DNA from 4 places in the Ruegeria sp. BA2 genome. Region 4 is predicted to be linked to each of the others. Evidence: riboswitches for the same ligand, from Rfam matches in the RefSeq annotation. Region 4 holds a riboswitch; each other region holds the start of a gene.

Region 1 (7,773 bases), on a different contig from region 4:
TTCGGTCAGGTCCTGCAGGTGGACAAAGCTGTCAGCGTTGGCAACGCGTTGCGTGATTCCGTCTTTGTCTTGGGCGATATGCTCACCTTCCAGAGCAAACGAGCTCGCCTCAAGCCACGCTTCACCGGCCTGAATACGCGCTTCGTCCGTGTAGGTCTCGGACAGTTGGGTCATGTTCAACCCATAGCTCCCGGGGGCCGGGCCGAACACACGCGCGGCGGGTTCTTGTCCGGCATAAGGATTCCAGTCTGACGCTTCATCGCGCGCGGACAATGCGCGAACAGCTTGGCCATAGAGTGCAGAAAGGGTCGGAAACACATCACGGAACAACCCCGAGACCCGCAGTGTCACATCCAGACGCGGGCGGCTAAGGTCAGTGATCGGCAAAACTTCGATACCGGAAACCCGCTCCGAGCCCTTGTCCCATATCGGCTTAACCCCAAGAAGGTGCAGCGCCATCGCGAATTCCTCACCGGCAGTGCGCATGGTGGCCGAGCCCCACAGATCGACGATCAGTCCCTTGGGATAATCGCCTTCTTCCTGCAGGTGCCGCCGAACCAGCTCTTCTGCGAGTTTGACACCCTGCGTATACGCGGCGCGTGTGGGCACGGATCGCGGATCGGTGGTATAAAGATTACGCCCCGTCGGCAGCACATCCGTGCGCCCGCGATAGGGCGAGCCCGACGGTCCGGCCTCAATCCGTTTCCCAGCCATCGCATCGATCAGGGCTTTGCGCTCGGCATGGGCTGATGGGGCGGGGTCGAAGTTGCCGGTCACCTGTGGCACGCGGCCAAAGATATGTAGCCCGTCGCCGAACTGGCTTTCCTTGATGTCACAGACAAAGCGGTCGATACGTGTAATTGCCTCAGCCGTGCTGGTGGCTTGATCAAGGCCGAGGTCGCTTTCAAGCCCGATGGTTTGGGCTTCGTCCCGGATATCCTCCTGCAGGCGATCGCGGCGTTTGGGGTCCAAGCCATCAGCGTTCGAAAACTCGTCCAACAGCGATTCCAACCGTACCATTCGGTCCGGAGTACCGCTTTCCTTCATGGGCGGCGGTATATGCCCTAGCGTAACCGCCCCGATCCTACGCTTGGCCTGTGCGGCCTCGCCGGGGTCGTTAACGATGAAGGGGTAGATCACCGGTAAGTCACGGATCAGTGCTTCGGGCCAGCATTCGTTGCACAAAGCGACTGATTTGCCCGGCAGCCACTCGAGCGTCCCATGGGCACCGATATGGATCAGGGCATCCGCGCCGAGACTTTCGCGCAGCCAGAGATAGAAGGCGACGTAGCTGTGGCGCGGGGTGCGCGACAGGTCGTGATAGTCGTCGTCGCGCAGCTCAGGTGTCCCTCGCTCGGGCTGGAGTGCGACTAGGGCCTTGCCTCGTCGCAAAGCGGTGAACTGGAACGCGCCATTTGCAAAGCAGGCGTCATTCTCGGGTTCACCCCAAACGGTTTGCAGATCATCGCGCAATTGCTCGGGCAGGGTTTCAAGCGCGGCCTTGTAGTCTTGCAGAGGCCAAGAAATTCGAGCGTCCAACAAAGTTTGGGCAAGCGGTTCGGCAGGCGCGGCATCATAGCCTTCAGCCTGCAAATCAGACAGTATCGCCTCGGCTGAGGCCAGCGCGTCCAGCCCGACGGCATGTGCCATCTGCCAATCCTTGCCGGGGTAGGTGGACAGCACTAGCGCGGGGATTTGATCTGCCTTCGGAGTGTTGTTGAGCTTCAACCAGCCGGTGACGCGGTCAACAATTGCCTCGATCCGTTCGGGTTCGGCCCGGTGCGCAAAGCGTGAGTATTCCAGATGCGGATCGCGTTTGCCCGGTTCTTTGAACGAAATGATGCCTGCGTTGATCCGGCCGTCCACCTCGGGCAGGACCACATGCATGGCAAGGTCCGCTGGCGAAAGACCACGTTCCGCCTCGGCCCAGGCCTTGCGACGCGAGGTAGCGAGCGCGACTTGAAAGACGGGAACTCCCGCTGCATCCAAAGGCGAGGTGCCCGACGCACCTTTGCCTGAGAAGGAGGTAGCGTTGATAATCACTGCAGGTTTCAGCGCTAATATGGACCCGCGCAGCCAATCGGCTGCATTCGGTGCCTTAAGCGATGGGGCGAATAGGCCGATGGCGTCGAACCCCCGCGCCCGCAAGCTGCGGATCAGCGCCGCGATTGGCGCAGTATCCGCCGAAGTGAGGTAAGCGCGATAGAAGGTGACGATAATGCGGTTCGTATCACCTGCCAGGGCATCTTGCGCCGGGATCACGCCGCGATCCGGACACCACGCACCGCATTCGGGAATGGTTTTCGCACCCATGACCGGGCCCGCATACAATCCTGCGGCCAGCGCCATCTGAGCAAGAGTGGCCTGCGCTGCAACCTCTCCGCCCGTGTCACACAAATGCGCCAACCGACGCAGGGTTGAGACGGGCATGGTGGAATATTCATCCAGTCGCGTATCTTCGCGCCCATCTGCGGGTAGAACGGCAAGCGCTATCCCTTTGGCCTGCGCCAGTGCCAGAACCTGCTGCAAACCATAGGACCAATAGGGAACCCCGCCGATCAAACGGATAAGGATGCCCTTGGCACCCTCTAATGTCTGTTCGACATAGGTGTCGACTGAAAGGGGATGTTTTAGAGCCGTCAGATTGGCAAGCCGCATCGTCGGCATCCGCCCTTCAGGGCCGCCGCCGCGATGCCAGCCCGCCGCGAAAGCGCCAAGGTCGCTGTCGGAAAATGACAGCACGACCAGATCTGCCGGGCTCTGGCCCAGATCGGTCGGGGTCTCGGTTTCCTCGAGCCCGTGGCTTTCGCGGAAGACGACGTGCATGGGTCTTACTCGGCAGCCTCGGTTACACCCACGAGGATATCGCGGATTTCGGCCTCTTTGATGTCATCATGCTCGGCGATGACCACGAGGCGCGAGCGGCGTGCTTCGCCGGGTTCCCACGGGCGGTCATATTGCTGACGCACGCGTGCGCCAACTGCCTGAACCAGCAAGCGCATCGGCTTGCCCTGAACCGCAGCATAGCCCTTGACACGCAGGATATTCAGTTCCTTGGCCAGACGTTCAATTTTCGCGACCAGATCAAGCGGGTCGGATTGTTCCGGCAGTTCGACGATGATGCTTTCGAAATCATCATGCTCGTGATCATGGTGGCCATCATGATGGCTGGGACGCGCCTCCATGTCATCTTCGGCCGCCGCTTCCAGGCCTAATACCACACGCACGTCGACGACACCCTCGGCGACCTCGACAACAGGCAGGGGGCGGGGCGCTTCGGCGGCGATGATTTCCTTGGCTTTGGCCACACCTTCGGGCCCAGCCAGATCCGGCTTGGTTAGCAGGATGATATCGGCGCAGGAAATCTGATCCTCGAACACCTCGGATAGGGGTGTTTCATGGTCAATCGAGTCATCGGCCATGCGCTGGGCGTCCACCGCCTCGACATTCGGGGCAAAGCGACCTGCGGCTACGGCTTCTGCGTCTGCCAGAGCAATTACGCCATCGACGGTGATTTTCGAGCGGATGTCAGGCCAGTCAAATGCTTTCAGCAGCGGCTTGGGCAGGGCGAGGCCGGAAGTTTCGATCAGGATATGCTCGGGGCGTGGCTCCAGCGCCATCAGAGCTTCGATGGTCGGGATAAAGTCATCGGCCACGGTGCAGCAAATGCAGCCGTTCGCAAGCTCCATTATGTTCTCGGCCGGGCAATCCGGGATGGCGCAGGATTTCAGGATGTCGCCGTCAACGCCAACATCGCCAAACTCGTTGACCACAACAGCCAAGCGCTTGCCCTGCGGGTTTTGCATCAGATGGCGCACCAGTGTGGTTTTACCCGAGCCCAAAAAGCCGGTGATTACGGTGACGGGGAGTTTTTCGAGGTTACTCATTTCAGGGCTCCAATCGGGGGTATGCGGGCAGCACAATTTTTGCGGAAATGTTCGGGACGCTCACGCCATTTGACGAGGCCATCCTCGGTCGCGAGATACTTGGTGGCGCCTTCGACGATCGCGTCGACATGGTCGGTTTCGTTCAGATGCTCATACACAAAGGTCCAGCGATCCGGCCCCCCCCGCAAAACGATCGAGCAGCCTTCATCGCAATTCGACAGGCACTCCACGGCTTTCAACGTGATGCCTTCGGGCAGATCCGCCTGTTCAAGTGCTTTGTGCAGCAATGTACCAGGGCGCTGTTCATCGTCTTCGACAGGTAGCCCGCGACGGCAGGTGGTGCAAACCAGCAGTTCGACCGGTGTGGTCTCGGTCATGTCTCTCATCCCCCCAAATCCTCTTCGTGGGGGACGGGGTTTCATGCGGGCCGATTAAAGCCGCACACCGGAACACCCCGTCCGGTTTCAACTTCGGGCGTTGGCAGGTCTCCCGGCTTGCGGATGTCAGAGGAGGCCTCTGTCGGATGTCCCGCCTTCCCGGCATTTGCCAGTGGCTTGGGCACCCTCTCCGGTCACGGTCGCGGGGGCGGCTGCGTTTGACGGTGATTCCGCTGACGCATTCCCTTTTCATCTGCTTGCGCAGACACCAACGGATGGGACATGCGGCACTGATGTACTGCTTGTCAAGCGAGTCGCGATATTCCGTGATATCGCAGGTAAAAAGCGACCTGTCTGGGTCGCTGGGCGGCATGATCTGTTTGCAGTGTCGTGGTGGCATGGTTGCAAGACGCGTACAGGAGGATGCAGCGCATGAAAGTTGGGTTTATCGGGCTAGGGAATGTTGGAGGCAAGCTCTCGGGTTCACTGCTGCGCAATGGAATCGATCTGACCGTGCATGATCTGAATCCAGAGCTGGTGTCTGCATTTGTCGCCAAAGGGGCCAAAGCTGCCGAAAGTCCGGCGCAGCTGATGCGTGATTGCGATGCGGTCATCACCTGCTTGCCTTCGCCTGCCGCTTCGGACGCGGTGATGCAGGAGATGTTGCCAGAAGTCGTCCCCGGCAAAATCTGGATGGAGATGTCCACCACCGACGAAGCCGAAGTTAAACGCCTTGGCGCAATGGTCATTGAACGAGGCGGCGCAGCGGTGGATTGCCCGGTTTCAGGCGGGTGCCACCGTGCCGCGACAGGTAACATCTCGATCTTCGCTGGCTGCGATCGCGAGACGTTCGAGCGCATCCTGCCATTCCTGACTACTATGGGGCGGCGCATTCTGCATACTGGTGAGCTGGGCTCGGCCTCGGTTCTGAAAGTGATGACAAACTTCCTCGCCACCGCCAACCTGATCACCTGCGCCGAGGCTTTGGTGACCGCCAAGGCCGCCGGAATGGACCTTGGAACCACATACGAGGCGATCAAAATCTCATCGGGCACTTCGTTTGTGCATGAGACCGAAAGCCAAGTCATTCTGAATGGTTCGCGGGATATCTCATTCACCATGGATTTGGTGAAAAAGGATATCGGATTGTTTCAAGAAGTAGCGGACCGAGCAGGTGTGCCGCTGGAAATGAATCCGCTGATGATCAAGATATTCGAGGATGGCATCGCGCGATATGGTGAGAGAGAGCTGTCTCCGAATATCATCAGACGGCTGGAAGACGCGACCGGGCTCGAGATCCAGGCGCCAGGATTTCCAACAGAGATGCTGGATGATGAGCCAGAAGAGCCGGGCTACGAGGTGGTCCCGCAAAATCGGTGAAACTACAGCGAAGCTTAGTGCAGGAGTCATCCTCACAGACGGTATATTCATTCCGCGTAACGGAATGCGTACCATCACATTGAAAGGCCGATGTGATGTGGTAAGCTATGCAATCGCAAGAATTATTTGTATCATTCAGTCTCAATTCCTGAATTCAGGAGTCGGCTTTTTCTAAGGGATTACTGGGCTTGGAATCACATCGATCTGATTTGATGTCGAAGGTTTTCAAAATCTGCGCATTGTCCAAGCGCCGCAATTTTACGGCCATACAATCAATAAACTTGGATCGCTCTTGGCCAAACCGTACCGCAGATGTCGAATTCGGCCATAAGTCATGAAGGTGATCTTTGCATATCGTATCGGCCAGAAAACTATGGGCGGCAAGGCGATGCGTGTCGATCAACTGGCTGCCATGGCCAAAGCGCATTTGTCGGAGCGCTATGAATTTGAAGTCGCATTAGCGCCCAAGGCCTCTAGAGCACATGCATGTCAGCGCTTTTTAGAGTCTTGTAGCGGTGCGATTGTGATTTTTCACAAAAGTGCTGCATCAAATCTCGGACCAGAATTCAGGGCATCATTGAGAAAGCTTGCTGCAGGTATCTGTGTCGATCATCTGGATGTCGTGGCCGGTGCACTTGAACCCGGCTTTGTAGATGTCCATATCGCCGCCTCTTACGAGAGTGAGCGTTCCCTTAGCCAGGGCCTTTCGGCGCTTGATCCAACTCCAGGCGTTCAAGTGCGCCATCTGCGACATCATGCTGATCCTCGGTTGAAATCGGGGTCAGCACCCAAAGGCGAGTTCAGACTAGGCTATTTCGGACTGCCGAATAATGCCGTTCTGCCACCCGAAATATCAGAGCAAGCGATCATTCCTGGTTATGATGGTAAAGGGGATGTGAATGCATTCATCGCTCGACTGTCAGAAGCAAATTTCCACATTTGCACGCGGGATCCAAGTCAGAAACTTACTCGCGGAATTCTCTCTGCTAAGCCATTTACCAAAGGCTTCAATGCATCAGTCGTTGGAGCAAATGTGCTCGTCAATCGGCAGGTTCATGATGCGGAATATTATCTCGGGGCAGATTACCCGTATTTCGTAGACGGCACCGACTGCACAGCGATCAGCGACAGTGTGGCACGCGCAAAGGCGGAATTCGGAGGACAGCGTTGGGGACTTGCACAGGCTCGGATGACGGATGTGGCTCGTCAAATTGCCCCAACAGAAGTTACCACTGAGTTGGACAAAATTCTAAGGCTATTCTAAACAGATCGACAAGAGTCCGATAACGGCACAGGCAAGAGTATTACTTATGACGAATGAGACCTTTCTCATCGTGACCACGATGAAAAACGAAGGGCCTTTCATGATCGATTGGGTGGCTTACAACCGCGCAATCGGTTTTGACGATATTCTGATCTACACGAATGATTGTGCGGACGGCACCGACACGATAGCTGACCGGATGCAGACGCTAGGTTGGGCGCATCACGAGCGGAACAAGGTCGGTCCTCGGGCTGCGCCTCAGGGTCGTGCGTTTTCACGCGCTCTGAGCCATCCAAGCTACCATTCGTCAGATTGGATCATGAGCTTGGATGTTGACGAATACATCAACATCCGTTTGCCCGAGGGTAACATCCGCAGCTTTGTAGAAACCAGCGGAGAGGCAGACGCGATTTCGATCTGCTGGCGAATGTTCGGCAATGCAGGGTTGAATGATTTTGTAGATCAGCCTGTGCCCGAGATGTTTTTCGGCGCAGCCCCGGAAGAGTCATATCCCCATCATCGGGCGAAAGGCTTCAAAACGCTGTTCCGGAACAATGGCAAATTCAGCCGTTTTCGCGCCCATCGGCCCCGAATTAACCCGGAAGACGCGCCCAACCCAGACGCGCCATACGAAGGGATATTGTGGCGAGACGCAGGTGGCAACCTTTACCCGGCTGATCAAGTGAAATGGAAAGCATGGCGCGGTTTCAGCCACGAGTATGCTCGTATCCACCACTATGCTGTCCGCAGCACCGATAGCTTTCTTGTCAAACGAGATCGGGGACGCACCAATCATGTAGGGCAAGATCAGGGTCTCAAATATTGGATGATGATGAACCACAATCATGTGGAAGATCGCTCGCTT
Region 2 (7,773 bases), on a different contig from region 4:
GTAAGTTCGCTTTGGCTTACGCCCCGCCTTGCGCAATTTTGGAAGAAGCACGGGCATGTTTCGGTGACACAAGTCGTGACCGATCTCGGTGTCGATGGCACAAAATGTGATCTGAGCATCCACTTCGGTGATTCAAGTCGCGACACAGGTGTTATCAAGACCCTGTTTCACGACAATATCATGGCCTTATGCAGCCCGCGGTTTGCGCAACAAAACCCCATCGAGCGTATCGAAGAGATCGCCCAAGTGCCTCTTATTCATCTCGATGCGCCGGATACAGGTTGGACCGATTGGCGTGCTTGGACCCAAAAACTGGGATACCAAGGCCCACTGAATTCAGCGCACCGGGTCAACAACTATACGATTGCACTTCAGGCGGCTCAGGACGATATGGGCGTGGTTCTGGGGTGGGAGGGATTGACTTCTGATCTGATCGCATCCGGAAAACTGGTAAAGTTTCTACCGCAGACAATCTCATCGCAGTTGGACTTCTACGTGAAGTTACACAACACATCGTCCGACCGCGCCAAGCTTGTGTTCAAATGGCTTGGCGAGGCCGCTGACGGGAAGGTTTGAATATGACTTCGATCTGTTTCTAGAAGTAGTTCGTGGGCCTTATCGCTGGTTCCTTGCCGTTCTGAACAATAGCAGGAAAACAAACACTGATCCGATCGAGGTTGTGACAATTCCCACAGGCAATTCCTGCGGTGCGAGCAACAGTCGGCTGAGGATGTCCGAACCAGTTAACAAGGCTGCGCCGACGATTGCAGCGGTTGGCAACAGATGCTTGTGCAGGGGCCCAGCAATCCCTCGGGCAATGTGCGGCACCATCAGGCCGACAAAACCAATGACCCCAGCGACAGAGACAAACACTGCAGTTGCCAGAGCAGCTGTGAAGAACATGCTGAACCGAAGCCCTTGAACCGGCACACCCAGTGTCGCGGCGGTCAGATCCCCGGTCAGCAGCGCGTCCAACCAGCGGCTGCGATAAAGTGAGTAACTCAGGATCAGCAACAGGCCGACACAAACCAGTGGGAAGGTCTCCCATCTGGCAAGGCCCAAGCCGCCCAGCATCCAGAAGATGACTGAATGGGCGGCGCGGCTGTCACCTGCGAAAATCAGATAATTGGTGATGGCTGAGAACAGGAATGAGACGGCCAACCCGGCAAGGATCAGCTTTTCCGGCGCGCTGGTGCGCAGCCCGTGGACCAGCGCTAGCACGATACCGGATGCCACAAGCCCGCCACAGAAGGCAGCTAGCGGAAGGGTCCAGAAGCCCAAAACATCTCCGGTTACGGTAATCACAAAAACCGCCCCGGCCGCCGCGCCCGAAGACAGGCCGAACAGGAAGGGATCGGCAAGGTCATTTCGGGTGGTCGTTTGCAAAACCACACCAACAATGCCCAACCCGGCACCGATCACAGCAGCAAACAACGCACGGGGCAAGCGTAGGTCGAAGACGATCCGATGCAGCGGCGACATCTCACCATCCTCCAGCCCGGTGCCGCGAAGAATTGCGGTTAGGGTGTCGGACAGTGGAATTGATGTCGTGCCATAAATCGTGGAAACCAGCAAAAGGGCGGCCAGAACGACCGCCCCCAGCAATAACGTCAGGCCCAGTCGGCCCATGTCAGCTCTGACCCGGATGCATCGCGCGTGCCATTTTCGAGATCGCATCGATATTTGCCGGTCCCGGGGTCAGTTCTTCGTAGCGCAAACCGATCCAGCGCTCGTTCTTGACCGCGTCGGTCTGCGACATGACCGGATGTTCCTGCAGGAATTTGAACGTATCTTCGGCACCATTACCGGTCTGATAATCCAACAGCACCAAGAATTCCGGATTGGACGCGGCAACCGCCTCCCATGAAGTGCGGCCCCAGCTTGTGTCCATATCATGGGTGACGTTTTCGCCACCGGCAGCTGAGATCATCGCATCGGGAATCGCGAATTTGCCAGCTGTGAACGGCGCATCCGCCGGGCCATCCAGCAAGAAAACGCGCGGCTTGGGCAGATCAGCGGTTTTGGCTTCGATCGATGCCAGCTGCTCTTTCCAGTCCGCAACCAATGCCTCGGCCTTTTCTTCGACATGCATGACCGTTCCCAAACGCAGAACATCGTCAAACAGCAGGTCCATGCTGGCTTGTGGCCGGTCTTTATCCAGATGCACGCAGCTTTCGGTCAGGATCATGGTCTTGATTCCGAACGGCGCCAGCGTATCAGGCGTCACATCGCCACCGGGCTTCATGCCATAGTACCAGCCCGCAAAGAACAAGTCAGGTTCAGCCGCCACAAGGTTTTCGACAGTCGGGTATTTCGGTGCAAGCTCGGGGATGTCGCCGCGCAGCGCATCGAAATCGGGGCTGGTCTTGTACCATCCGGTGATGCCGGTCAGGCCGACGATCTTGTCCTGCAGTCCCAAAGCAAAAGCCATGTCGGTCATGTTCATGTCATGGACGACCAGTCGCTCGGGCTGGGTTTCGAAGACCAGAGGCTCGCCGCAATTGTCAACAGTGACCTCGTGCGCAGCAGCGCCGCTTGCCATGGCAGTGGCCAATGCCACAGACCAGATTTGTTTCATGAGACTTCTCCTGAGTTTATGTGGATACAGTTGTTTTTCGGATATCAAGGGCCGGGATAATGCGGCCTTCGTGATGAAAGCAGAGGAAATCGACGCCAAAGGTTTCGCGCACCCGTTCGGGCGTTAGCACCTCTTCCACCGAACCGAATCCAATCATGCGGGTCGATTTCATCAGCGCCACATGGGTGGCAAATTCGGGGATCATGACCAAATCATGCACAATCATTACCACGGTGATCCCAAGTTCAGCGACCAAGGACAGCATCCGCCCTTTGGCATCGGGGTCTAGATGGTTGGTCGGTTCGTCAAGAAACAGCAAGGATGGATTCTGCGCCAGAGCGCGCGCGATGTGCGCCCGTTGACGCTCTCCACCCGATAGTTGAGCCATTCGCTTACCCGACAAGCTGGCAAGACCGGTCAGGTCAAGAATCCGATCCAATTCTTTGGCATGTGCTTCGGCTGAGCGATCAGCACGAATGGGTATTTGCCCTAACGCAACGTAGTCCCGCAATCCCAAACGCCCGTCAGGCAATTCCTGCTGGCCCACCACCGCGATCATGCGCGCACGCTCTTTGGCCGAAAGCTGTTTCAGACTCCGCCCCTTGATGCGAACATCGCCAAGGGCCAGCGGTTCGGCACCGCAAAGCAAATTCAGAAGGGTCGTCTTACCTGCGCCATTCGGTCCGGCGATGGCCAGGATCGATCCTTCGAACAATTCGAAGGAAACACCCTGCAGCAAGATATCCCCGTTGAGTGCATAATATTCGAGGTTCTCGGCAACCAGAAAGCTTTGCTCTGTCATGGCGCAATCCTCGGCATGCGCGAAAGGGTCTTTTTAAACAATGCCCTCGGACGTTCCGTGGCATTTGTCCATCCATCCGCGCATAGCTGGTACTGTTCTGCAAACTCTACAACCGCGTCCAGATCGTTGCCTGTTGCTATGTCGCCAAACAGGTATTGAGCCTTGCCAAGTGCCTGAAATCCGATTGTCGCAGGTCGGTCACACCCAGCCATACAATCGACAGTGCGAATTGCAAAGCCATCCGGTAGCCTGTCCGACAGCGTGTTAATCACGTGATCCGTGAAATTGGGGTCCCGGCAGCTCGCGCATATAAGAACGAAGTGATCAGCAACCATTCGCACCCTCCACTTCACCTGATTCCAGACGCATGCGGAAGCTGCCAACGATGTAAACACGCATCTGACGTGCCATAAAGCCTCCTTCCAGGACACCCCGCCCTGGGTTGGTTGAACATTTGATGGCAGGTCTCCTGACTTGCGGGTCCTAGCTCAGCCAACCTTCCCGACCCATTGGATCAGTGGCTGTTTGGCCTAGCTCGCCGCTTACAGTTGCGGGGGCAGTTACGGAATTGGCACCTATCGGTAAACCTCACCGTATTCCCTTTTCATCCCTTGGACGCACCATCGGGAACCATCTCTCGATTGACTGCCCGAGATCGTGAGTTACGTCAATGATAAAGTCGAATGCTTCGCTCCCTGGAGAGTTTCGGCGAGGTTACACGACTTCCTGAGGAACGATGAGCAGCCTCGTATAACTTGTTAAAATTGAGTGTTAATGCCTTATTGGTTTTTGCTCCATCGGGATGATGGTTTCAGGCGCTGGTGTCGATAATCCAATCTCAGGCGACTTGGACAACGCTTTCCACCCCTTGTCTAAACGAATGAAACGAAGTGACCACCTAAGTATGAACGGATCCGCCACGGCACCAATAACGTTGATCCAGCTCAGCTTGCGCTCCACTCTAATTGCGAGGCACTCCCGGCTGAACTCATCAAGATGTTCAGCGTGCGAAATTGTACATGTCGCTGAATTGTTTCGCTCCTTTGACTTTGTATTTTGCCACAAAGGAGAGACATCATGGCACAAATGCCGACCCCGGAATTTCGCTCAGAGGCAGTGCTGGTAGCGTTGACCAGCGGCCTGCCGCGTTAGCAGGTGGCAGCAGATTTTGGCGTCGGCTTCTCGACGCTAAGCCGTTGGATACAATAGGATCGGCGCAATCCTGAGAAGCCAACCGCCCAGTCTGATCTCGAGCGCGAGGTCGCCGAGCTGCGGAAATAGAACCACATGCTCCGGGAGGAGAGGGAGGTGTTGAAGAGGCCACCCAATTCTTTGTGGAGCGAAGCCAATAAGGTTCGCATTCATCACAAAGAACGCAAAGATGTTGCCTATCGAGCGGCTGTGCCAGATTTTGGATGTCAGCCCGAGAGGGCATCGTGCATACCGCAGCCGTCCCCTGAGCCAAAGCCAACGCAAGGATCTGGTTGTCTTGGCGTACATCCGCGAACAGTTCGCCCTATCTCTTGGCGGTTATGGCCGGCCACGTATGACCGAGGAATTGAAAGAGTGGGGTCTGCAAGTCGGACATCGCCGTGTCGGCAGTTTGATGAGCGAGAATGGTATTGAGGTGAAGCGGAACAAGAAGTTCAAGGCGACGACGGACAGCAATCACAGCCTCAACATCGCTCCGAACCTGTTAAACCGGGACTTTTACGCAGGGCGACCCAACCAAGAATGGGCGGGCGACATCAGCTATGTGTGGACGCAGGAGGGCTGGCTCTATCTTTCCGTGATCCTCGACCTGCATTCAAGGCGAGTGATCGGTTGGGCTGTCTTGGACCGCATGAAACGTGACGCCTTGAATAATAGCCATCGCACTAAGGCGACGCCAAACGGCTGTCTCCATCACACCGACCGGGGCAGCCAATACCGTTCTCACAATTATCAGAAGATTTTGCGCCACAATGGCTTCAGGGTGTCCATGAGTGGGACCGAAAACTGTTACGGCAACGCCGCCGTCGAAACCTTCTTCAAAACACTCAAAGCTGAGCTGCTATGGCAGCGATCCTGGAAAACGCGCAGGGACGCCGAGATCGTAATCTTCAAATACATCAACGGTTTCTACAACCCGCGCAGAAGGCACTCAACCCTCGGCTGGAAAAACCCCTTGGCCCTCAAAGCAAAGGCCGCTTAAGTGAGCAATCAGAGCAGCACGAAAACGTGACACGCCCAAACATTGCGTGGAGCTGGATTGGTGAAAGGATGCTTCAACCGAGACGACTAGCCCAATCATACGACATAGTCGACGTTTTGAAATGAATCTGGAACCGCTCTGTCTCGTGGGCCGTCAAAATGCGCGGATGCGAAAAAAGGGGGGAAATTTGGCTAAAGTGCTGTTGGTAGAAGACAATGAAATGAATATCAATATGCTGTCACGCCGGTTGGAGCGTAAAGGGCTTCAAGTTGTCGTCGCAAAGGACGGATTGGAAGGTGTGTCCATGGCCGGAAATGAAAGCCCTGATGTTATTTTGATGGATCTGAGCCTGCCCGAAATTGACGGGCGGGAGGCGACGCGACGCATCAAGTCGGCGGCGGAGACGGCCTCGATCCCTGTGGTGGGCTTACGGCACATGCAATGGCCAGTGACCGGGAAAAGGTACTGGACGCGGGTTGCGACGATTTTATACCAATCCAGTCGAACTTAGTCGTTTACTTGCCATAATGGAAAAACTACTGTCGGCGTCCTGACGAAGTTTTGCCTATTCAAGATCAGATTTTCGTCCAAGGACAAAGAAAGTTCTCATCAGACCTTTGCCCATTACCCCCACATCCGTGGGATCAGAGATCTCAAAGCAATGCATAATCCACTGCCACAACCCTTTCGCTTGAAACGGTCGTTTTCGCCCGCTGCCGGATCCATATCATCGACGTACGGCCCGAACCTAAATGGTCCGCAATGATCGGCATCCCTTCGCGGACCGAGATTGTCGCACGCTTGGCGACAATACGCGAAAGCCTGAGAAAAAATCAGAAAACTGCAACAATTCCATGAGCAAGCCGCATTCTTGCCATAAAGACTGGCCAGACATTGGACAATTTTATGCTCGCTAAGAGATGTCATGAAACTAATTGTTCAAATTCCCGCGCTGAATGAAGAGGAAACCCTCGCCACCGCCATCAGGGCCATTCCCCGCCACATTCCCGGCATTTCAAGTGTCGAGATTCTGGTCATCGATGACGGGTCCACTGACCGAACGGTCGAGGTCGCGAAAGAAGCGGGGGCAGATCATATCCTGCGCATGGCAAGCAATGTGGGCCTAGCGCGCGCCTTTACCGCCGGCATCGAAGAGGCACTGTCGCTTGGCGCGGACATCATCGTCAACACGGATGCCGACAATCAATACTGTGCAGATGACATCCCGTCACTGATTCAGCCAGTTCTCGACCGACAGGCCCAGATCGTCGTAGGCGCACGCCCGATCACAGAAATTGAGAGCTTTTCGCCCCTCAAAAAGGCACTGCAAAGGCTGGGAAGCTGGGTTGTCCGGCAGGCCAGCGGCTCCACTATTCCTGACGCTCCGTCTGGCTTTCGCGCCTATGCACGCGACGCTGCGGCGCGGCTTTGCGTAATCAATACCTATACCTACACGCTAGAAACCATCATTCAGGCCGGGCGGAAGCGTATTCCGATGACGTCCGTGCCCGTACGGGTCAACACGGTGACACGCCCCTCACGGCTGTTTTCAGGAATGCGCGAATACATTCTTCGCTCTGCCAAGACGATTCTGCGCGTATTCGTCATCTATGCGCCGCTGACATTCTTTTCCACGATCGCCGCAGTTGTGGCTCTGCCCGGACTGATCGTCATCGGCCGGTTCTTAATCCTTTATGCCAGTGGCGATGGGTCCGGACACATTCAGTCGCTGATCCTTGCCGCAGCGCTTCTGGCCATGTCGGCGGTGTTTCTGGCGGTCGGCGTGCTTGCAGATCTGATCTCGGCCAACCGGAGCCTGCTGGAAGACATCCGCGCGCGGGAACTTCTTCGCGCACCGCGCAATCGCAGCGACGCGGTGCCGATCCGCATTGCCGAGTTGGCCGATGCCTCCTGAGGCGACACTGTCGGGCGCTGCGCCAGAATCCAGCCGATCAGACATGCTGACCTCATCGGGGGTGATACGGGGCGCGATTCTGGTCGGATTTGCGCTTCTCGTGGTCTTGAGTTGGATGCGGAACGTCAACTGGGACGAATTCTATTTTCTTTCGCGAATCCATGACAATCTTGCCGGCCGTCTCGAAACCCCGATGCAGACTTTCTATGTGCATGTCTTCGGATGGCTTGCGCATGTGCCGGGCAACGAGATGATGCAGATTTTCGTGGCCCGACTGTTTATGA
Region 3 (7,773 bases), on a different contig from region 4:
GCCCTAGCAAAACCATTGATGGGGGATTAAGCGACAAGGCAATAAGTTCGTCGAACATCGACGCTGGCCCGGAGGTGCGATCCCAGAATGGCCTTTCCTTATCGCAAACCTCAGCCATCGCACTTGAAGCTATGAATGTGAGGATCAATCCTCCTCGAACGGGTCCCATTCGTCTTCAACCTCAGGCAGGGCCTCGGTCTCGACTTTGGCTGCGCGTTGTTCGGGGGTTTCGATGTTCTTGATCCGGGCTTTCGGAAAATGGCTTAGAACGGCTTGCACCAGCGGGTGCATTTCGGCCTCGGCCTTAAGCTCAAGCGCGGCCGCTTCGCGAAGCTCGGCAATCGTTGGTGCGTCGCCGTCGGAAACAATCGAAACGGCCCAGCGGTTGCCCGTCCAGCGCTGCAGTGACGCGCCCAGCCGTTGAGACAGATCGGTTGGGGCATTGTCTGTGGGCGTAAATTCAATCCTGCCCGGCTGGTACGAGACCAAACGCACACTGTTTTCCACCTCAACCAAGAGTTTCACGTCCCGGTTTGCGCGGATTAGCTCAACCACATGTTCAAATGTCGGGTATCTCGCCAGCGCCGCCTGCACGTCCTGAGCCAGAGCAGCGGTTGGCCCGCCTGCCGTCCCGCTTGCAGCTGATGCATAGGTTGGTCGGGACGACGCCTGAGGGGCCGCGCCTGCCGGACCGGGCGCGCTGATCCCATTGCCCGGACCAACACCGGGAGGCGGCGGTGCATCCTGCAAGCGTTTGATCAGCTCTTCCGGGCTGGGCAGATCAGCGACATGGGTCAGTCGGATCACGGCCATTTCTGCAGCCATCATCGCGTTTGGCGCGGCTGAGACCTCTTCCAGAGCCTTTAACAGCATCTGCCACATGCGGGTCAGAACGCGCATTGGCAGGGCTTCGGCCATTTGCTGACCCCGGGCGCGTTCGTCCGGGGATACGGTAGGGTCCTCAGCGGCATCCGGGGTGATTTTGACGACCGAGACCCAATGGGTGATCTCAGCCAGATCGCGCAGGACCGCCAATGGGTCTGCCCCTTCTGCATATTGCCCGCTAAGCTCGGTCAACGCCCCTGCAGCATCACCACGCAGGATCATATCCATCAAGTCCAGAACCCGGCCCCGGTCGGCCAGACCCAACATGGCGCGTACCTGATCGGCGCTGGTTTCACCCGCCCCGTGACTGATCGCTTGATCCAGCAGTGACGTTGCATCCCGCGCAGACCCTTCGGCCGCGCGGGTGATTAGAGCCAGCGCGTCGTCGGCGATCTGAGCTTTTTCCGACTCCGCGATCTTGCGCAACAGGCCGATCATATCTTCGGGCTCGATCCGGCGCAGGTCGAAGCGCTGACAGCGTGACAGGACCGTCACCGGCACCTTGCGGATCTCGGTGGTCGCGAAGATGAACTTCACATGCTCAGGCGGTTCCTCAAGCGTCTTGAGCAGCGCGTTGAAAGCGCTGGTCGAGAGCATGTGAACCTCGTCGATGATGTAGATCTTGTAGCGGGCCGAGGCGGCGCGGTAGCGGACGCTGTCGATGATCTCGCGAATATCATTCACGCCGGTCCGGCTGGCAGCGTCCATCTCCATAACATCGACATGGCGGCCTTCCATGATGGCCACGCAGTGTTCGCATTGGCCGCAAGGCTCGGTTGTCGGGTTGCCATTTCCGTCCGGACCGATGCAATTCATACCCTTGGCGATGATCCGGGCAGTGGTGGTCTTACCGGTGCCTCGAATACCGGTCATGATGAAGGCTTGCGCGATCCGGTCCGCCTCGAACGCGTTTTTGAGGGTGCGCACCATGGCGTCCTGACCGACCAGATCGGCGAAGGTTTCAGGGCGATATTTGCGGGCAAGAACCTGGTAGGCGGGGCTGGGCGTTTCGGTCATGTCTGCTCTGTCGGATTCGTGTTCCGACGCAGCGTAGAGGCCCCCGCCGCCCGCGTCCACAGCAAGCCGAGGCGATTTTCATTTTGGATTGTCGGCGGACCCGGTTAATATCGTGCGGTCTAAGACCAGCAAAAAAGATTTTCTGATCCACGTTTCGGGGGGAGCGTAGAATGTCTGAATTGGTTATCCATGCACTCCAGGTTGGTGGCGGATCACTTGCGCTAACCTCAATGCCCGGACGGGGCGGAGATTATATCGGCGATTTGGATGCTGTGGCCGGATGGAAACCGGGTCTGATCCTGTCAATGGCGACTGAGGTCGAGATGATCCTTGATGGCGCTCGGGATTTTGGCTCGGATGTTCGTGATCGCGCTTGTCGCTGGGTTCACTTGCCGGTCGAGGATTACGGTATTCCCACTCAGGACGTAAGTGAACGATGGGAACAGGCCAGTAAATCGGCCCGCCACGCACTGTCTGGCGGCGGGCGTGTATTGGTTCATTGCAAGGGCGGATGCGGCCGGTCGGGTATGGCTGTACTGCGCATAATGGTCGAGTGTGGAGAGCACCCTGATACAGCACTGAAAAGGCTTCGTGCGTTGCGTCCATGTGCCGTTGAAACGGACGCGCAGATGCGCTGGGCGACTGCGCCAGCCAGCGTATTGGCGGGCGATTAGCGCTCAGGCCGATGGGCGGAATTCCTCTGGCGCGCGGGTCCCGTTCGTGAGGGCAATCGCCTCAAGCATTGCGCATGGTGGGTGCGACATGAGGCTGGCAGGAACAGAGCCGATGTCACTGCCAAAAAGCAAATCAGCATAGTCATCAAGACATTTGATTGAGGTGTCTGCATCCGCGTCGCAGAATACCCGAATTTCGTCTGGACAAGCGCGAAAACGCGCCGTGCACCCGCCCGCGCAATGTGCCAGATCACAGCTTCCTTCGATTTCGAATCCTGCCGTTGTTGTTGGACCGACTTTTGCCATTGAAGCCGCCAGTGCCCGCGCCATTTGTGCCAGGGCAGGGCAGTTTTTACCGGTCCGTTGGCAAATTGTTGCCGAGAATTCGTGCGTGTTGGTCTTCCAGATCATTATGCGCCCTCCGCGCTGGTCGGGGCGACGGTCAGGAGGGACGGCAATTATGCAGTCTGGCCCTGCCCGGACACCCCGCCCGAGTTTCAGTTTCATTTGATGGCAGGTCTCCTGACTTGCGGGTCATTGCTTTGCCGACCTTCCCAGCCTTCATGGCCAGTGGCATTTCGACATCGCTCACCGCTTACAGTTGCGGGGGCAGTCTCGGCCTTGGTTCATTCCGGTTATTCCGGTCAGAACCGCACCGTGTTCCCTTTTCATCCCGGCCCAAATAGGCGCGAGAACCATCACGTCATCGCTAGCGGCTGTGCTAGGCCCGAGTCAAGAAGATTGCATCCGGCACATGACGCACGGTCCAGCTACGTCAACCTTGACTAGTGCGGCTCATGCTGAACTGATCAGTTCAGATGATTTCAGAGGGCATCATGTTGGACACTCAGCGGGCAATTGCGACCGAAGATATCGAGTTTGAGTCCGGTCCGGCAATGCTATCGGCTCGGCTTTACTGCCCGATGGCCGAGCCTGAAACGGCTGTTGTCATCAACAGCGCGACCGGAGTGCCCAGAGAGTATTATCAACACTTCGCCCGATGGCTTGCGGAAGAGCGCGCCATGGCGTGCCTGACGTATGATTATCGGGATTTCGGAAACTCGCTATCGGGATCGCAGAAGCGATCGGATGTTACCATGGCCGATTGGGCGTTGATAGACATTCCCGCTGCCCGGGCTGAGATGCGGCGCAGGTTTCCTCGGGCAAAGCTTTGGAGCATCGGTCATTCATTGGGCGGAATGTTTGGCCCGCTCCAATCCGATATCGAACAGGTCGACAGGATGATCTGTGTATGTTCTGGTCTGGTGACGTTCAAGGATCATCCCTGGCCATATAGCGCGTTGGCGGCGCTGTTCTGGTACGGGCACGCACCCTTGGCGGTCAAGGCACTTGGGTATCTTCCGGGAAAGGCTGTGGGTTTTGGCCCGAACCTGCCGGCACAGGTTTACTGGCAATGGCGCAAGTGGTGCACCGCGCCTCAGAGCTATGTGCCAGAAATCGGAACGTCTCTGCCCGCAAACCGTTGGGCAGAACACGGAAAGCAGGTTGATCTGTTTGCCTTTGAGGATGATCAGGTCGTGCCGCCCAAAGCGGTCTGGCGGCTTGCTGACCTGTACGGGACTGATGCGCAGCGGCATCTGCTCTCACCAAGTGAATTTGGACTGTCTCAGGTTGGTCATATCGGCGCTTTCGCACGGCGCAATGCAGCGGTCTGGCCCCGGCTAATCGCCTGAATGTACTGGGCACCGGAGGCCGGTGCCCAGAGTTTCAAAGCCCTTTGCGAGACTTCTTTTCGGTCATCACGCTGCGAACCATCTTGCCGAACGCCTTGTCACGTGCGCGCGCCTGAGCGACGGTCGCTGAATTGTGCTGGTCCTCGCGTCGCAGCTTGCGCCAGCGGTCTAGTCTCGCGGGATTGAGTTCACCGGTTTCGATTGCAGATTGTACCGCGCAGCCGGGTTCAGAATCGTGCTGACAATCCGAGAAACGGCAGTTCCGGCTAAGATCGGAGATGTCCGAGAACACCTCGTCCAAACCCTCCTGCGCGTCCAGCAATCGTAGCGCGCGCATTCCGGGTGTATCGATCAACCAGCCACCGTTGCACATTTGGTGCAAAGCGCGTGCTGTGGTCGTGTGCCTGCCGCGCGCGTCATCTTCACGAATGCCCGCGGTCGCTTCGTCCCGGCCTGTCATGCCGTTGGCAAGCGTCGTTTTCCCAACGCCGGACGATCCGACCAACGCGCTGGTTTGCCCATTCGGGCACCAGGATAAAACCTGTTCGATATCGTCGGGATTCAGGGCATTGACCGCCAGAACCGTCAGGAATTGGCCAAGCGATTGGGCCTGATCAACATAAACACGCGCATCGTCGCAAATGTCTGACTTGGTCAGCACGATCACCGGATAACAGCCTGCCTGATGGGCCAAGGCAAGATATCGTTCCAGCCGGGGCAGGCTGAAGTCAGCATTGCAGGAACTGACGATGAATAGCACATCGACATTTGCCGCGATCAGCTGCGCAGAGGCACCCGTGCCTGCGGCTCGACGCTGCAAAAGGCTGCGCCGGTCCAGAGTGCGGACTATACGCGCGCTTTCATCCGCTAAAACCCAATCTCCGACAGCATAGGCTCCGGTTGAGTGTTCGGGCGATAACAACGGCGTTTCGCCTTTTGGGCGCAGCCCGACAAGCCGATCGCGATGTACGCTTGCAACGCGATACGGCAAGAGTGACGGATCAGCCGCGTGCTGAGCCGCAAAGTGAGAGGACCATCCGAGGTCCGATAAGGAAAGTAACATTGGTCTGCCTGTGATCAGAAACAGCAATCCCACCGGATGGCGGTCGCGCATCCGCTGGTGATGTGTTCAGGCATTCAGTCGATCTGAAAGGATCAGGACCGGTCTGCCCGAAGGGTCATTGCTACACTCATAAACGCCCTCCTGCGGCTGATAGGTTCCAAGTGAGAGGTTGGACATCGACCCAAGCGGGGCTCGTTGTGGCTGCTTCCTTCCGGACCTGACCAGGTTGGCGAGGCGCTCGCCCGCGCCAACCTCTCAACGTTCATATAGGTGCAGTGCTTGAAAATGGCAACCCGTCAGAAAGCCAACTGGATACGCATAAATCCATCTGAATCGTCAGGCAGAATGCGAGGCTGATACTCTGCAAGCTCATCAAGATAGTTTCGCGCACCCGGTCCCGTGGTCAAAATCGCTCCCCGCCCTTGATTTGGCGCGAAGGTAAAGGGGCGCGGCGCATTTGCCAAAGGATCAGGTGGTACGGTGTCCGCCACGTATTGGCACAGGATGTCTTGTATGCCCAGCGGTGGCAAGTCTATCACTCGGGCCTCTTTAGCTATCGCGAAATGGCCACCACCGTTGGCACGATAGTTGTTGGTGGCCACAATAAATCTTTGGTCTGACTTGATCGGTTGCCCATCAATATTCAGATTGCGAATCCGGAAATGCGCCGGATCCATCAACCGTCCAATCGCATCGAAACGAGCAGGTTGAGAAAGATCGATCTGGTACGTCACCCCATGCAAAACATCGAAGTTAAAGCCAGGACGTTGTGCATCGGCGAGATTGACCAGGCGCTCAGAGGAAAGCTGGTTGAATACTCCAGCTGACATTTCAAGCCAGTCGCGAATCTGAGCACCCGTTGCCAACACCGCACGCAGTTCATTGGGAAAGATGCTTAGATCAGCGATGTGACGAACCGAGATCTCTCCCGCCGGGATGTCGGTGTAATACTTGTTCCCGGCTCGACCTCCGCACTTCGCCGGGGCCGCTGCGGACAGGACGGGAAGCTTTGCCCAATCCGTATCGACCAAATGGGGGCGCACAGCCGCCGCCAGTGCCGCGGCGATCAGCGCCAACCCCCGATCGGGAACGCAGTACGAGAAATAGCTGTGCAACGCGTGCGGGATTGATCCCACAGGTTCGGCAACTCTTTTGAGCGTCGCGATATGGCCTTTGTTAAAAAGGCTCGCGATGTTTGGGCATTCGGGCGCAGCCGCTTCTGATTGTTTGACCGCCCGCGTTTCGACATGGCTGGAAGTGATGTGCCATGAATCCTTATTATTCCGCGCAAGCGCCAGATCGATGACTCCCAGATGGGATCCGGCCCAACCGGGCATGACAACGGGCGTCCCATGAACAAGTCCCTGTTCGCTGTCGACAAACGGATATCCCGCGTGCGCCTTGCCGGGGAGTGTCAAATGGGTGTGGCCTGCAACGATCGCATCGATCTCTTGCATCTCGGCAAGCGGGATGATCGCATTCTCCATTTCTGGTTCAGCCTTTGCCGAACCCAACCCGGTATGCGCAAGCGCGATGATCAGATCACAACCCGTTTTGCGAAGCTCCTGCGCAGTGTGTTTTGCCGCGGTCAGAATGTCGGTCACCTCGACAAGACCTTGCAGCATATGTGCTTCCCATTGAGCGGTCTGGGGTGGCAAGACAGACAATACCCCAATGCGGATCGGGACTTTCCGGCCATTCAGCAAGACGGTTCTTTGCAAGATTGTGTATGCTTCCCAGCCCTGAGCTGGGCCTAGGGTCCGCAAATTGCTGCAGACCACTGGGCAGATGCTCTGGCTTGCGACGCTATTGACGAGGTCCAGCCCAAATCCGAAATCATGGTTGCCCAATCCAACCGCGTCATAGCCCAAAGTATTGAATGCCTGGGGCAATGGATGGGCATCAGATGCAGCCTCGGCTGCCCACTCACCGAATGGTGTGCCTTGAAGGCTGTCGCCATTGTCGAATAACAGCACCAGCTTGCCTTCTCGCTGGGCCTGATTGCGTGCCTCGTGGATCAGACTGGCGGTGCGCGCCAAACCGATGGCCGGGGCAGGGCTATCTGAATAGTAATCATATGACGTTAGATGCATGTGCAGGTCTGAAGTCGCAAGAATCCGAACCTTTGTGACAGCGTCAGGATCAGGATTTTGATGCACTAATTGCTTGGAATTCAATATTTTCAACTTCTGGCAGTCTTTGGGGTAACGGTTTCACCATGCGGTGGATTTAGTGCATTTTCCGAGGCAATGCTGCGGTCATTCCGCGGCAAGGGGAAAAAATATTTAAGCAATACCAGTTGCGCCCTCGGGAATGACGTGGCAGCCCTTTGCCCAGCACTCAGGAACGACAGGCATGATACGCGCAGAACAGGTGACATTTGGTGGCTCGGGGCTGGATCGGGCGGGATTGCTGCGGGGCCATTCGGACCAATTGGAAC
Region 4 (7,773 bases):
CGCCTGATCCTGGCTTTCGCAAACATAGGCCGAGCCGGTGAATTTCAGGATATTCTCATCAACCCCGGCAGTTTTCACGATACAGCCATCGCGCGCGATGTTGCCAAACAGAACAGCTAGACCGCCATCTTGGCTAAATGCGTGCTCTTTCGAGCGGATCACGCCGCCTTCGCGGTCTGTGTCCAGCTCTTTGTAGCGGTTCGACTGGCTGAATGCTTGCGTCGTCCGGACACCACCGGGGGCGGCTTTGAACAGATCCTGCGCCTGCGGGTTGTTGGCGACCTTGATGTCCCAATTAGCAATCGCTTCGCCCATCGTGGCCGAATGCACGGTCGAGCAGTGGTTATGCAACAGGCCCGCGCGGCTGAGTTCACCGAGGATTGAGAAGATGCCGCCAGCGCGGTGCACGTCTTCCATATGCACATTTTCAGTGTTCGGCGCGACCTTGCAGAGGCAGGGCACCTGTCGGCTCAGGCGGTCCATGTCGGACATGGTGAAATGCACTTCACCTTCGTGCGCGATGGCCAGCAAGTGAAGCACCGTATTGGTCGATCCACCCATTGCGATATCCAGGCTCATGGCATTCTCGAACGCGTCGAACGTGGCGATTTCACGCGGCAGGAAGCCTTTCTCGTCCAGATCATAGTGGCGCTTGGTGATCTCGACGATGCGGCGACCGGCTTCCAGGAACAGCTCTTTGCGGTCGGCATGTGTGGCCAGGGTCGAGCCATTACCCGGCAGCGCCAGACCCAGTGCTTCGGCAAGACAGTTCATCGAGTTCGCAGTGAACATGCCCGAGCATGACCCACAGGTCGGGCAGGCGTTTTCTTCGATGTGCTGAACTTGCTCATCGGTGAAGCGGTCATCCGCTGCAGCAACCATCGCATCCACAAGGTCAATCTTCTTGGCGTCCAGATCGGCGATGTCGATCTTGCCCGCTTCCATCGGTCCGCCCGAGACAAAGATCGCAGGGATGTTCAGACGCATGGCGGCCATAAGCATACCCGGCGTGATCTTGTCGCAATTCGAGATACAGACCATCGCATCAGCACAATGCGCATTGACCATGTATTCGACCGAATCCGCAATGACCTCGCGCGAGGGCAGGGAATACAGCATCCCATCATGGCCCATCGCGATGCCGTCATCCACGGCGATCGTGTTGAACTCTTTGGCAACACCACCCGCTTTCTCGACCTCGCGCGCGACCATCTGGCCAAGGTCCTTCAGGTGGACGTGACCGGGCACAAATTGGGTAAATGAATTCACGATGGCGATGATCGGTTTGCCAAAATCATCATCACCCATTCCGGTGGCGCGCCACAGGCCACGGGCACCGGCCATGTTACGGCCATGGGTGGATGTTCTGGATCGGTACAATGGCATGATGCTGTTTCCCTATTGCCCAAGCTGAGATATTGGGTGTGTACGTTATAGCGCACGTAGCATATGTACGTTATAACGCACAAGACAAATCGCAAGGCACGGCTATGGAATCGGACGAAGTAACGCTGAAATTAAGGGATGTGCGCGCGGCTTCGGGGTTAAGCCTGTCGAAAGTCGCCGAAATGACCGGGGTCAGCAAAGCGATGCTAGGTCAGATCGAGCGCGGAGAATCAAGCCCGACGATTGCGACGCTCTGGAAGATTGCCAAGGGGTTTCAAATGCCGCTCAGCGCGTTGATCGGCACTGCTGCGGGGCGTGACCCGTCTGCCGAGGTGTTTCAGACGGTGACATTTCCCGGCAGTATCTCGGTCAAGATTGTGTTTCCGTTTGATCCGGCTCTTGGGGCAGAGACCTTTCACGTCACCCTGAAACCGGATCAAAGCCATAGCTCTCCGGCCCATGCTCCTGGTGTCACCGAAGAGGTCTTTGTTTTGAACGGCCCCCTTGAAGTCCAGCGGGATGGAGAGTGGGTGACGTTGCAAAATGGACAGGGCTTGCGCTTTGCCGCTGATCTGCCGCATGGCTACCGCGCGGGCCCCGAGGGGGCTGTGTTTCTGAACATGCACCACTATGGGCAACAGGCGGCGGGTTAATCATGACAACATTTCTGAACTCATTGACCATAGCTGATGCAATTGGCTCGTTTGGAGCCTTAATGGTCGTTGCAGCCTATTTTGCGACCCAGATGCGTCTAACGAACTCGGAAGATCTGGCTTTTCCTGTGGTGAACCTGATCGGATCGGTTCTGATCGTGTTTTCGCTGATGCATAACTTCAATCTGGCATCCATGCTGATCGAAGGGTTTTGGATCATCATCAGTGTGATTGGCATCATTCAGCATTTCAGGTTGCGCCGCACAGGATAACGCGGCGCAGGATGTTTAAGCCGCGCTGTGAAGGCGCGGGGTAAACAGGCCGAGCTTGTCCAAACCTTTCATGGACTTGGCTGCCGCAAGCACGGCGAGATCAGCCAGAGGTTCGATCAAGACAACCAGCATGTATGCGCCGCCAAAGCTGACAACGGCGGTCATGTTTTCAGCACCGAATCCTTGACCGTAGAACGCCCAGAATGCCACCCAAAGGACAACGCCACCCTGATAGGCGGTCGAAAGCGCCAGAGCCTGTGAATATTTGAGGTCAACATAAGCTGTATTCGGCGCAATGATGCGGCTTGCCAATGCCTGCAAGGCAAACAACGGCACCAGCAATGTCGTCATGTTCATTCCGAACTGAGGCAGATCGAATGGTGCAAGGAAGAAACCTTGAACAAACAGGCCCAGGATCAGCCCGATCGCGGCCGGAGCGGCCCCGAACAAAAGAAACAGCGTCGAGCCCAGAATAAAGTGAACTTCTGACACTCCAACAGGGAAATGAGGCAGAACTTCGAAGAAAGCAAACACAAGGCCGGTTGTCAGGGCGGACCGCGCGGCTAGGCTTGCGATACCGCTGTTCTTAACGCTCTCCCATGCCAGCTTTAGACTATAGACCCCTGCGCCAGCTGCGGTTGCGTAGCTCAGGACAAGTTTGGCGCCGTGTACGACGCCCGGTTCGATATGCATAGTTTGTTCTCCTTACCGTCACACCCGACGGCAGAAACGTGTTGAAATTGGGCAAGGCCCGGTTTGTGCATGGCAGGTCTCCTGACTCGCGGATTAGGATCGATCCCGGCCTTCCCAACCGATCCTGTCGGTCAGTGGCCTTGATGGGGCGATACTCCGCTTACAGTTGCGGGGGCAGTTCCGGAATTGGCAGTGAATGTCGCACCGGATTCCCTTTTCATCCCGCCGGGAACAACCCTTTGGGAACCATACCGCGCAGATTTCTACCGCAGAATGCTCGGTGTCAAGCACGCCGTGCGTTTGATCGCAAAAAATCGTTGCCTGCCAGCACTCTGACCTGCGGCGTGACTTGAACGTAGCGCCAAGCCCCTATAGGGACAAACCAAGCTCGCTTAGGGGAGGTATTGATGCAGGACGATCCTAAAACCCTCGTTTCCACCGAATGGTTGGTCGCACATCTCAAGGATCCCGATCTTCGGATACTGGATGGGTCGTGGTACCTGCCGCAGCAAAAGCGCGATGCCAAGGCCGAGTATGACGCAGGCCATATCCCAGGTGCGCGGTTCTTTGACATCGACGAGATTTCTGACCACCGGTCAGAGCTGCCGCACATGGCACCTCCGGTCGAGAAATTCATGTCTCGTCTGCGCGCAATGGGCGTCGGAGATGGCCATCAGGTTGTTGTTTACGATGGTGCCGGTCTGATGTCGGCCGCGCGGGTGTGGTGGCTATTCCGGCTTATGGGACAGGAAAATATTGCCGTGCTGGACGGCGGTCTGCCAAAATGGCAAGCCGAAGGTCATGAGATCGAGGACTTGCCCCCGGTGATCCGCGACCGCCACATGACCGTGCGTGTACAGAATCGTCTTGTTCGGAACGTCACGCAGGTCTCGTCTGCTGCGAAATTGGCGGATCACGAGATCATTGATGCGCGCTCGGCCGCGCGCTTTGCCGGGACCGAGGCTGAACCGCGCGAGGGTTTACGCTCGGGCCATATTCCCGGTTCGCGCAACGTGCCATTTGGTCTGCTGATGAACAAGAATGGCACCATGAAATCGCCCGAGGAATGCCGCGCGATATTTGAAAACGCCGGCGTCGATCTGTCGAAGCCTGCAATCACATCTTGTGGGTCTGGCGTGACCGCTGCGATCCTCAGCCTTGCGTTGGAACGCATGGGCAAGAAAGACCACGCGCTTTATGACGGCTCATGGGCGGAATGGGGTGCATTCCCGACCCTTCCTGTCGCAACCGGAGAGAACTGATGTTCGAGAACCTCAAACCGCAGCCAGCAGACAAGATTCTGGCGCTGATGCAGATGTATCGCGACGACCCGCGTGATCAGAAGATCGATCTGGGCGTTGGTGTCTACAAGAATGTCGAGGGCATCACCCCGGTCATGCGTGCCGTAAAAGCGGCTGAAAAGCGCATTTTGGAAGAGCAGGAAACCAAGGCCTATACCGGCTTAGCGGGCGATCCGGCCTATGCTGATGCGATGATCGGTCTGATCTTGGGTGCATCGGTGCCGCGCGCCAATATCGCCGCTGTGGCAACTCCGGGGGGCACTGGCGCCTGCCGCCAAGCGTTTGAGATGATCCGCATGGCCAACCCCTCGGCACGCGTATTTGTGTCGAACCCGACATGGCCGAACCATTTGTCGATCCTGAATTATCTGGGGATCGAAACCGTCCAATACCGGTATTTCGACAGCGAAACCCGAGGTGTCGACTTCGACGGCATGATCGAAGACCTGAAATCTGCCAAGGCAGGCGATGTGGTTCTGCTACACGGCTGCTGCCACAACCCGACTGGCGCCAACCTGAACATGGTGCAATGGCAAGAGGTTGTGAACCTGATCAACGAGCGTGGCCTCGTGGCGATGATCGATATCGCTTATCAGGGCTTTGGCGATGGTCTGGAAGAAGATGCGCAAGCGACTCGTCTGGTGGCCTCATCCGTCAAGTGCTGCCTGATCGCGGCATCTTGTTCCAAAAACTTTGGCGTTTATCGCGAGCGTACCGGCCTGCTAATGGCGATCAGCGATGATCCGGCGCAAACTGCGCTGAACCAATCCACGCTGGCTTTCCTGAATCGTCAGAACTACTCCTTCCCGCCCGATCACGGCGCGCGAGTCGTGACGACAATCCTCAATGATGAGGCTCTGCGTGCCGATTGGGCCACCGAACTTGAAGAGGTTAGGCTGTCTATGCTGGGCTTGCGTCAGCAACTGGCAGATGAATTGCAACGCCTCAGCGGGTCGGACCGGTTTGGCTTTGTCGCTCAGCACCGTGGTATGTTCTCACGCTTGGGCGCGGCGCCCGAACTGGTTGAAAAGCTGCGGGCAGATCACGGTATCTATATGGTTGGCGACAGCCGCCTGAATATCGCTGGGTTGAATGCGACCACCGTGCCAATTCTGGCGCAGGCGATAATTGATGTCGGCGTCTGAACAGCGTCCTTAAAAAAGGAAAACCCGGGCACGACGCCCGGGTTTTTTGTTTGAATATCGGTGGCTGGTTAGCCTTTGGAGAACTCTGGATAAGCTTCCATGCCCAGCTCTGCCATGTCGAGACCGTTGATCTCATCTTCTTCGCTGACGCGGATGCCGATGGTGGCCTTCAGGATTGACCACAGGACCAGCGCGGCGACAAAGGTGAACACGCCGTATGCGATGATACCGGTCAACTGAGTGATCAAGCTGGCCTCACCGTAGAAGATCACGGCGATGGTGCCCCAGATACCGGCGAACAGGTGAACCGGGATCGCACCGACAACATCGTCGATCTTGAACTTGTCCAGCATCGGAACCGCGAAGACCACGATGATACCACCCACAGCACCGATCCACAGAGCGCCGAACAGGGTCGGGGCCAGCGGTTCAGCTGTGATCGAAACCAGACCGGCCAGCGCGCCGTTCAGTACCATGGTCAGGTCGGGCTTCTTGTACATCAGCTGCGTCATGATCAGGGCTGCAACGGCACCGGATGCAGCGGCCATGTTGGTGTTGGCGAAGATGCGCGATACGTCCGACACATCTCCGACGGTGCCCATCGCCAGTTGCGAGCCGCCGTTGAAGCCGAACCAGCCCAGCCACAGGATAAAGGTCCCCAAGGTGGCCAAGGCCAGGTTCGAACCGGGCATCGGGTGCACTTTGCCGTCCTTGTACTTGCCAATACGCGGCCCAAGGATGATGGCACCTGCCAGCGCTGCCCAGCCACCGACCGAGTGTACAATGGTCGAACCCGCGAAGTCCGAGAAGCCAGCCTCGGACAGCCAGCCGCCGCCCCACTGCCATGAGCCCGAGATCGGGTACATAATACCGGTCAGAACAACCACGAAGGCTAGGAACGGCCACAGTTTGATCCGTTCAGCCACTGCACCGGACACGATCGATGCGGTTGCCGCGACAAAAACCAGCTGGAAGAAGAAGTCCGAGCCGACCGAGGCATAGTCCAGCGCAGCTGCATCCGCGCCAACACCTACCGGATCAAGAACGGTCGTCGAGAAGAAGGGGCCCAGCCAACCCGAAATGGTCCAGCCATCACCTGGATACATCAGGTTGAAGCCGATCAGCCAGTACATGATCGCTGCGATCGAAAACAATGCGATGTTCTTGATCATCTGCATGGCAACGTTCTTGGACCGCACCAGCCCGCCTTCGAGCATGGCAAAGCCTGCTGCCATGAAGAACACCAGGAAGCCACCCATCAGGAATAGCAGCGTGGTGAAGATATATTGAGTGTGAAGCGCAGGCTCGCCGCTGGCGGCCTCTTGCGCAAAGCCCATCTGCGGCAACGCGACGATCGCGGCGGCAGGGATGAGAGATTTCATCAGGTTCATTGTCAATCCTCGAATGATGTTGGGTGGGGGCGCCTTACAGCGCCTCTTCGTTGGTTTCCCCGGTCCGCACGCGCAGGGCCTGCTCGACATCGAGGACGAAAATCTTGCCGTCACCGATCTTGCCGGTTTTGGCGGTGGTGGTGATGGTCTCAACGATCTGGTCGGCCATGGTGGCGGGCACCACGATCTCAAGCTTGATCTTGGGCACGAAATTCACGGCGTATTCGGCACCGCGATAAATCTCGGTGTGGCCCGATTGTGAGCCAAAGCCCTTGATCTCGGTCACCATCATGCCGCGCACGCCTGCATTGGTCAGTGCCTCACGCACCTCCTCAAGCTTGAACGGTTTGATTGTCGCAATGATCAGTTTCACGTCTTTCCCCTCTACTACTCCGGCAGTCTGGTATTTTGCACCTGCAGAAAAATGCGCGACCGGGTTTCAGATGGAACATTTTCCGAGGGTAAAAACGGGCAGAAAATCAGCAATTATGCACATTTTTTGCACAAACCGTGCAACATGATTAATAATTGGGCAAACTTGTAAGGGGAAATACCGGAATTTCACACCTCTACATGGTCGATCTGGCGGGGTATGGTGCCTCAAAAGCATAATCGGGCAGAGTTTGAGCATGGCTGAGTCCAACCGCCGCAAACCGCGACTGGTCGCGGACAAAAGGTACCCGTCCAAAGGTCGAAAACCTGCGGCGACCAAGCGGTCTGCGAAACCCGCGGGCAAGAAATCGACGGCCCGAAAACCCGCTGTACGCAAAACAGCACGCAAGAAAACACGCCGCAGTTCCGGTGGAAAAGGGGGCGGTATCTTCCGCCGCATGTTCCGCTGGCTCTGGAGCCTGTTCTGGGGCATCACATGGCGGGTCGGCGCGGTTGCCGGGCTTCTCTTGGCGCTGGCGGTGGGAGTCGTCTACACCTCA

The links. A riboswitch is a leader RNA that binds a small molecule or an ion and turns the genes downstream of it on or off. The one in region 4 is predicted to bind cobalamin.
Region 1: another riboswitch for cobalamin. It lies ahead of ACR0NN_RS04390 (DUF1636 domain-containing protein); the one in region 4 lies ahead of ACR0NN_RS10040 (energy-coupling factor ABC transporter permease).
Region 2: another riboswitch for cobalamin. It lies ahead of ACR0NN_RS05460 (DUF1636 family protein); the one in region 4 lies ahead of ACR0NN_RS10040 (energy-coupling factor ABC transporter permease).
Region 3: another riboswitch for cobalamin. It lies ahead of ACR0NN_RS15585 (hypothetical protein); the one in region 4 lies ahead of ACR0NN_RS10040 (energy-coupling factor ABC transporter permease).

What each region holds. Positions count from the first base shown of each region.
Region 1 is NZ_JBQFVE010000001.1:876,757-884,529, reverse strand. Features, by position in the region: gene cobN (cobaltochelatase subunit CobN) at 1-2,826, opposite strand, end outside; gene cobW (cobalamin biosynthesis protein CobW) at 2,832-3,887, opposite strand; gene ACR0NN_RS04390 (DUF1636 domain-containing protein) at 3,884-4,264, opposite strand; cobalamin riboswitch at 4,350-4,552, opposite strand; gene ACR0NN_RS04385 (NAD(P)-dependent oxidoreductase) at 4,688-5,644, shown strand; gene ACR0NN_RS04380 (hypothetical protein) at 5,979-6,908, shown strand; gene ACR0NN_RS04375 (glycosyltransferase family 2 protein) at 6,955-7,773, shown strand, end outside.
Region 2 is NZ_JBQFVE010000002.1:171,637-179,409, reverse strand. Features, by position in the region: gene ACR0NN_RS05480 (LysR substrate-binding domain-containing protein) at 1-576, shown strand, start outside; gene ACR0NN_RS05475 (iron ABC transporter permease) at 616-1,629, opposite strand; gene ACR0NN_RS05470 (ABC transporter substrate-binding protein) at 1,631-2,578, opposite strand; gene ACR0NN_RS05465 (ABC transporter ATP-binding protein) at 2,595-3,380, opposite strand; gene ACR0NN_RS05460 (DUF1636 family protein) at 3,377-3,715, opposite strand; cobalamin riboswitch at 3,823-4,030, opposite strand; partial or broken gene ACR0NN_RS05455 (IS3 family transposase) at 4,245-4,393, opposite strand; partial or broken gene ACR0NN_RS05450 (IS3 family transposase) at 4,458-5,574, shown strand; gene ACR0NN_RS05445 (response regulator) at 5,696-6,085, shown strand; gene ACR0NN_RS05440 (glycosyltransferase family 2 protein) at 6,500-7,489, shown strand; gene ACR0NN_RS05435 (ArnT family glycosyltransferase) at 7,533-7,773, shown strand, end outside.
Region 3 is NZ_JBQFVE010000007.1:48,983-56,755, reverse strand. Features, by position in the region: gene ACR0NN_RS15600 (hypothetical protein) at 1-58, opposite strand, end outside; gene ACR0NN_RS15595 (DNA polymerase III subunit gamma/tau) at 145-1,902, opposite strand; gene ACR0NN_RS15590 (phosphatase domain-containing protein) at 2,073-2,576, shown strand; gene ACR0NN_RS15585 (hypothetical protein) at 2,580-3,083, opposite strand; cobalamin riboswitch at 3,072-3,291, opposite strand; gene ACR0NN_RS15580 (serine aminopeptidase domain-containing protein) at 3,413-4,270, shown strand; gene rsgA (ribosome small subunit-dependent GTPase A) at 4,305-5,333, opposite strand; RNA gene ffs (signal recognition particle sRNA small type) at 5,493-5,591, opposite strand; gene ACR0NN_RS15565 (bifunctional 2',3'-cyclic-nucleotide 2'-phosphodiesterase/3'-nucleotidase) at 5,630-7,492, opposite strand; gene nudC (NAD(+) diphosphatase) at 7,689-7,773, shown strand, end outside.
Region 4 is NZ_JBQFVE010000004.1:12,181-19,953, forward strand. Features, by position in the region: gene ilvD (dihydroxy-acid dehydratase) at 1-1,386, opposite strand, end outside; gene ACR0NN_RS10030 (XRE family transcriptional regulator) at 1,491-2,039, shown strand; gene ACR0NN_RS10035 (CBU_0592 family membrane protein) at 2,042-2,311, shown strand; gene ACR0NN_RS10040 (energy-coupling factor ABC transporter permease) at 2,327-3,004, opposite strand; cobalamin riboswitch at 3,059-3,270, opposite strand; gene sseA (3-mercaptopyruvate sulfurtransferase) at 3,412-4,266, shown strand; gene ACR0NN_RS10050 (amino acid aminotransferase) at 4,266-5,450, shown strand; gene ACR0NN_RS10055 (ammonium transporter) at 5,519-6,841, opposite strand; gene ACR0NN_RS10060 (P-II family nitrogen regulator) at 6,876-7,214, opposite strand; gene ACR0NN_RS10065 (PBP1A family penicillin-binding protein) at 7,471-7,773, shown strand, end outside.